Regions from separate parts of the Chitinophaga sp. OAE865 genome, predicted to be linked through region 2. Evidence: riboswitches for the same ligand, from Rfam matches in the RefSeq annotation. Region 2 holds a riboswitch; the other holds the start of a gene.
What was found. A riboswitch is a leader RNA that binds a small molecule or an ion and turns the genes downstream of it on or off. The one in region 2 is predicted to bind cobalamin.

Region 1 (3,405 bases), 190 kb from region 2:
AGTATCCACCGGTGTTACTTCCGGCGGAACAATTCTGTCGCCTTTCCGGCAGCCGGTGAGGGCCAGTCCTGCGAGGATGATCACTGATATTATATTCCTTAACTGTTTCATCATGGTAGATGCATTAAATGTTTACGGTTAAAATGAAGCGGTAATTTCTTCCCGGCATGGGGTAGCTGATCACCACTTCATAAAACTGGTTGGCGAGGTTATTCACCTGCGCGGTTACATGAAAGCGTGTGTGCTTACAGGTGAATTGCCTGCCCAGTGAAATATCGCTGGTATACCAGGGCTCCACGTAATTCTTTGGTTTATTTTCCTTGCTATTATATCTTTCCCCGGTGTAGATGAAGCTGTAATTGGCTTCCCATTGTTTATAATCGGCGCCCAGTATGAGGGAGCCGCTATGGCGGGGAATATAAACGATCTGGTCGCCGTAGAAACTATCCGATGGATCGGTGAAGTCCTGCGCACGTTGATAGGTATAAGTAAGCTTTGTGCTGAATTGAATTTGTTTTTTTATCAGCCAGATGGCTTTGGCTTTTACATCCAGCCCTTTTATTTTTACAAATCCCAGGTTCTCCATCTGCCAGCTTAGCATGCTGGCGCCGGGAACGGCTACTATCTTATCTTTCACCTCGTTATAGTAAGCATCTGTTTCTATACCTGCCTGTGTGATCCAGCTGTTGGTAAAGGTTTTGTTCCAGGTAAACCCTGCATCGTATTGTGTGGCAAATTCCGGTTCCAGGAAGCGGTTGCCTATTTCTGTATAATACAGGTCGTTGAATGTGGGCATGCGGAAGATGCGCTTATAAAATCCACGCAGCCTGAAATCCGCTGAGCGCGTGGGTTGCCAGGAAACAAATACAGCGGGTGTGAATTGCTGTTGGTAAGGAGCTGCTGCATTTTTCTTTACGGTTTCATTCACAAAGGTGCCCAGTATGCTGGCCTGTGCGCTGAACCGGTTGAAGCTGATATTGGTAGCAACGGCAGCTAGGGTGGTGTACCGGGTAGGATAGCTGAAATTTGTAAGATCGGCATCCAGCCGGTTCCACTGGAAATCGCCGGAAGCGGCAATGGTCCACCAGTTGGTGAGGGCATACTGGTGCGCCATGGAAAAATACATTTCATACTGCCGGTAATGATTGTCGATATAGAGACGGGCGGTATCCGGGGCCAGGAACCGCGTATAGTCGTACGCGTATTTCCCGTTCAGCAGGATGCTGTAACGTTTGGTAATATCTTTCCGGAAGCTGGATTGTATAAAGATATTCTGATCCCATTGCCGGTCTACATGCCCGAATACGCCGTTTACAATAAAGCCTGGCAGGCCGCGTTCCGATTGGTAATAGTATACTTTTGTGTTCCATTCCCCTCCATTCAGCAGGCCGTTAAAACCGCCTTCCACCCGAACGGCATTCACATCGCCGTTTGTACGGTAAGCGCTGGTATCATATACAAGGTGCCCGTTATCGTCGCGTTTCTGGTAGGAGAATTTATACCTTCCGGTAGCATTGATCCATTCGGTGCTGAAAGAGGCAGACACTTTGCTGCTGATCTTTTGCTGCCATAAGAGGGAGGGATTAAACAGGCCGAAAGAACCGGTTTTTATAGTGCCCCTGAGATGTGTTTTTTCGTTTGCTGTGAATTTAGGTTTGAGAGAAGTGAGATAGATGGCGCCGGCTGATCCGAAGTCTTTTGCCGGCTGGAAGATATTGCTCTTTTGCCCGTTGTAGAGGGCGATTTCTTCCATGTTATCCAGCGAAAACTTTCCAAGGTCTACCTGCCCGTTCTGCGCATTGCCCAGTTGTATGCCATCATAGAATACGCCTACCTGGTTAGTACCCATGCTGCGGATATCAACGGTTTTAAGCCCGCCTATACCGCCATAGTCCTTCACCTGCAGACCGGCAAAAAAACGGATAGCATCCGCTACGGAGTGGCTGCCCAGCCGCTCCAGTTCCTTTGCCTGCATTTTCTGCCCGGGGCTTACTTCCCTGGCAGTCCGTGCTGCGGTTACGGATACCTCCCGGAGCTTTTTGGCGGCTACAGTGTCGGCCTGCTGCGCGTACGCACCAACTCCTCCGCAGAGCAATACCAGCAACATTGCGGCGCCCGCATGTTTTTTGAAACGCATCATTCCCAAGCCTGTTAATATTCCATCAACAGCTTTCGCACTAAGAAAAATAAATCTGGAAAGAGACAAGTACAGGCAATGCCTGCAGATTGAATGTATTCCCAAGCTTCATTCCACGAAAGCTTAAAAAAATAGTGGTATGGCAGGTATTCTGACTTATCTCTGCTTTGGGCGACCTTCCCATTGAATGTTCAACAGTGGTCTGACTGGCGATGCCCTGGCATTGTATGAGACTTACAGCAGCGGGACTGTCCGGGATTTTCACCCGAGTTCCCTTTTAATCAGGCATTATCCGGGATGGACATGCCTGAACCATAGCGGGGCAAAAGTAGGTTATTATTTGGTCGATTCAAAAAACGGGTTGGATAAGTCATTCCGGGACGGGAAATACCCGCATTAACAAATTATTTGGCAGCTGCTTCCTCACAGTTGTCTTTGCGCCGGGTATCTATCAGGTATTGTATTTTCCACCCATCAGGGAACTTCACCATTTGAAAGGAGTCTACCCCGCAATGTGAAAACTGTCCCTTGAAATAGAAGTGGTAAGGCACCCATACAGAGGCCAGGCGCCCGTCCAGCAGGAGGGAGCCAAAAACAATACGCTCGTCGGCGGCGTTGGCTGGCAGTTTGGCAATATGCGATGCAAATTCAGAAACAGGCATGGTATGCACTGTTTCATTGCCGGCTTTATCTTCCGTCACCGACTGCAATTGCGCGCCCGGTGCGAAACAGCCGGCAATCCCGGCGCTGTCTGCATGAAGCATGGCCGTGAATAGCCGCTGGATAGTGGCTTTTATAGCGTCTTCCTGTGTTTGGGCATGCAGGGAAGTGCCTATGCTGAGCAGTATAAGGCTGAATATAACAGGTCGCATTTTTTCTTTGTAATATACTGATTTTACAGGCGATAACCGGTGCTCCTCCTTTCCCCCGGGGAAGGCCGCGACGGGAAATATAGTCAACATACCGGGAAATGCAGATACCTCCACCCATTACCACCGGCCTACCTTTACCGATATTAGTTCAAATAGTTAAAACATTGCTTATGAACCGCAACAAATCGGCCTGGTTATCTATAGCGACATTGCCTCTCTTTATTGCAGCCTGCAGTAAGGATAATGATAATGCGCCGCAAACAGGCACACCTGCAACTATCACTGTAGAGAATGTATTAGATGCAAAACCGCTGGTGGAGTCCGGGACCTTTAAAAATGAGGGCGCCTCGCCTGTGATCATGCCTGGTGAATCCATCTCTTTCCGGTTTTCAGCAG
Region 2 (3,405 bases):
TTCAGGGATCAGCTGGAAAAAAGAATAGAGAAACTGGCGGGCGTGCTTACTTCCGAAACAGGAAAACCATTGCAGCAATCGCGCAATGAAATCAACGGCGCTATTACCCGGATCAACTGGATGCTGGAAAATGCAGAAAAATACCTGTCGGACGAGTGGGTAACGAATACGGATACACTAAAAGAAAAAATTTCCTACGAGCCGCTGGGCATTGTCTGTAACATCTCCGCATGGAACTATCCATACCTGGTAGGTGTCAATGTTTTTATTCCGGCCCTGCTGGCAGGGAATACCGTGCTTTATAAGCCTTCCGAATATGCGGTGCTCACCGGTATGGAAATCGAAAAACTTTTTTACTACGCTGGCCTGGAACACAATGCCTTTAAAATAGCCATTGGTGGAAAAACAGTGGGAGAAAACCTGCTTGGCCTGCGGGTGGATGGATACTTTTTCACCGGCTCTTATAAAACCGGCAAATACATCTACGAAAAAATAGCGGCCCGGATGCTACCCTGCCAGCTGGAACTGGGCGGGAAAGATCCGTTGTACGTGACAGACGATATTGAGGATATTGCAGCTGTAGCGGCGGCTACCGCCGATGGCGCTTTTTATAATAACGGGCAAAGCTGCTGCGCAGTAGAACGTATTTATGTGCATGAAAAAATATACGACCAGTACGTGGAAGAATTTGTAAAAGCCGTTAAATCCTGGAAGCTGGGATTGCCTACCGATGAAGGCGTATACTTTGGCGCCATCACCAGGAAAGAACAATTAAAAGTGCTGGAAACGCAGGTACTGGAAGCACGGGCAAAAGGCGCCACCCTTAAACTTGGTGGCCATATCATTGAGCATGAAGGCAATTTCTTTGAACCTACCATTCTCACCGATGTGGACAACTCCATGAAAATTATGCAGGAAGAAAGCTTCGGCCCGGTAATAGGTATTATGAAAGTGGCGAGCGATAAAGAAGCGATTGAAATGATGAATGATACGGAATATGGTCTTACTGCTTCCGTATATTCCTCCAACGGCGAAAGGGCGCAGGCGATCCTGTCGCAGGTGAATACGGGTACCGGCTATTGGAATTGCTGCGACCGTGTTTCTGCGGGGTTGCCGTGGGCAGGAAGGAAACACTCTGGTTTTGGCGCGACGTTGTCTCACCAGGGTTTAAGGGCGTTCACGAAAACAAAATCGTGGCAGATGAAGGGGTAAAGTTGCGTAAAGATATACGATGATAGAAGCGTGATACAATTTTGTGTTGTATCACGCTTTTTTTTTGGGGGATATATTTAATCAATATTGTTTGCAGATTTGTTAATCCACATTTGTTATAATCCCCGGATAGTCTCCGTCAGAGGTACTAATAAAATTATTGATTCGTGCGTTGGATCAGGATTGCCGGAACCTTTAATTGAATTAGAACAGGGAGGATTTGGTATTACATTTTTAAAAGAGAAGTATACAAATAAGCTCACGCCGTTTGAAGAACCTGAAGATAGACAACGTAAAGCTATTTTATACATTGGGGAACATGGAAGCATAAGCAATACACAATACCGGGAATTGGCCGGTGTGTCAAAAAGAACTGCAACAGGAGATTTACAAGAGTTAATGAAAAAAAATTCATACAAAAATCTGGAAATACCGGAAAAGGAACTTCATACACTGAACCAATCTGATATTGGGGCCACATAGAGGCCATTGGGGCCATATAGGGGCAATAAAGGGCAATGAATCAATTTCTTCTATCAAAATAAACCTCCTCCACTTCATTTTGGCATTTATACCTAATTACCTTAGGTTTGCTCCGCATTTGGTTCCGCCCGGCGGCGGATTAAAAGGGAATCCGGTGTAAAACCGGAGCTATCCCCGTAGCTGTAAGCCTGCATTTACCAACAGGTAAATTGTTTTTCCGGATGTACTCCATACCACTGTTTGCCAGGCGGCAAATGGGAAGGTCCCGGAAAAGCAGGTAAGCCAGAAGACCTGCCTTTTGCAACTGATCATTCAACGCTTTCGGGTGAAATGCCATGAATGTAGGCCTACCAGGCATTTATGCGCTGTTATGTTTTTCGTTTAGCCTTTGGCGTGATGCCGGAAGGATAACCGGTATTATGATCATTTTTTCCAGGGTTTTTGCCCCGGAAAAGAGTATTGTATTTCTTAACAAAACAATAAATATGAAAAAACAGTTATTATCCTTTCTGTCTGCAGCTATGATGCTGTTTGTTGCCTCCTGTCAAAAAGATGACGCATTACAACCCCTCGGATCCCAACGTACCAATGAAGCCGGTACCGGCGGCGTTACCGCATCGCTGATTGCAGGTAAATATGGCAACGGGTTCTTTATTGCCAATGAGGGATGGTTTGGCCATGGTACGGGCGATCTGCATTTCTATTCCTATAGCGGCGATAGTCTTGTTCCCAACGTATACCATGCAGAAAACCCTGCAGGCGCATTAGGTGGCCCCTCCAATACGCTGCAGTACGCCACCATTTTCAATGGCAAAATGTATATTGTTGTAAAAGCCGGCGGACCGCTGGTAGTAACGGATGCAGGCAGCCTGGTGGAAACCGGCCGTATCACTATACTTCCCGGCAACGATGGTCATGCCTTTATTGGTGTGGATGCCACACGAGGCCTGCTCAGCGCAGCCGACGGCGTTTATCCGTTAACGTTACCTTCCCTGGCGGTGGGCACTAAAGTAAGCGGTGTTGCAGGTTATACAGGTGATATGTTAAAAGCCGGCAGCTACATTTTTGTATTGTCCCAAACAGATGGCATCGTTGCTTTAAACAGCAGCACCTATGCCGTAGTGAAAAAATTCGGGACAGCTAACCTGGCATTTGCTGCTGGGAAGGATGGCGGTGTATATGCAGCCACTTCAGATTCCCTGATCCGTATAGATCCGGCCACACTGGTGCGCACTGCTGTGAAACTGCCTTTTACCATCGCATCACCGTGGGGAGCATGGCGCCATGCAGCTATTACTGCTTCCACTACAGAAAATGCTGTCTACATTGTGCGTAACAATGGCTTTGCCGGTGGTACTCAACTGTACCGTTATATTATTGGCAACACGGCATCACTGGCGGCTCCTTTTATTACCCTGCCTTCCGGACAATATTTTTATGGAGCTGGTGCTGCGTATAACAAGGATAAAAATGAACTGGTGATCACTACGCTGAACGGCTCTTTCACCGGGGATATCAACAGGGTGCTGTTATATGATGCCTCCACTGCTACGTTGAAAAAAACGCTGACTTACAACGGATGGTATTTCCCCGCCATGCCGGTATTTCATGAATAGAAAAGGAATGAAGCCGTCCTGGTCATTGACAGGACGGCCTCTTTATCAAAAATCAAGCGGCAGTACCATATTCATCACAATAGGCTCAAGCCTT

Region 1: it holds a riboswitch for cobalamin, as region 2 does, so the genes downstream of both, ABIE50_RS11415 (TonB-dependent receptor) here and ABIE50_RS10605 (DUF5074 domain-containing protein) in region 2, are expected to answer to the same signal.

What each region holds. Positions count from the first base shown of each region.
Region 1 covers NZ_JBEPOF010000001.1:2,784,483-2,787,887, forward strand. The annotation lists gene ABIE50_RS11410 (DUF5074 domain-containing protein) at 1-114, opposite strand, end outside; gene ABIE50_RS11415 (TonB-dependent receptor) at 125-2,140, opposite strand; cobalamin riboswitch at 2,262-2,469, opposite strand; gene ABIE50_RS11420 (nuclear transport factor 2 family protein) at 2,542-3,099, opposite strand; gene ABIE50_RS11425 (spondin domain-containing protein) at 3,180-3,405, shown strand, end outside.
Region 2 covers NZ_JBEPOF010000001.1:2,590,624-2,594,028, reverse strand. The annotation lists gene ABIE50_RS10615 (aldehyde dehydrogenase family protein) at 1-1,212, shown strand, start outside; gene ABIE50_RS10610 (hypothetical protein) at 1,300-1,695, shown strand; cobalamin riboswitch at 1,798-2,008, shown strand; gene ABIE50_RS10605 (DUF5074 domain-containing protein) at 2,181-3,311, shown strand; gene ABIE50_RS10600 (DUF2652 domain-containing protein) at 3,357-3,405, opposite strand, start outside.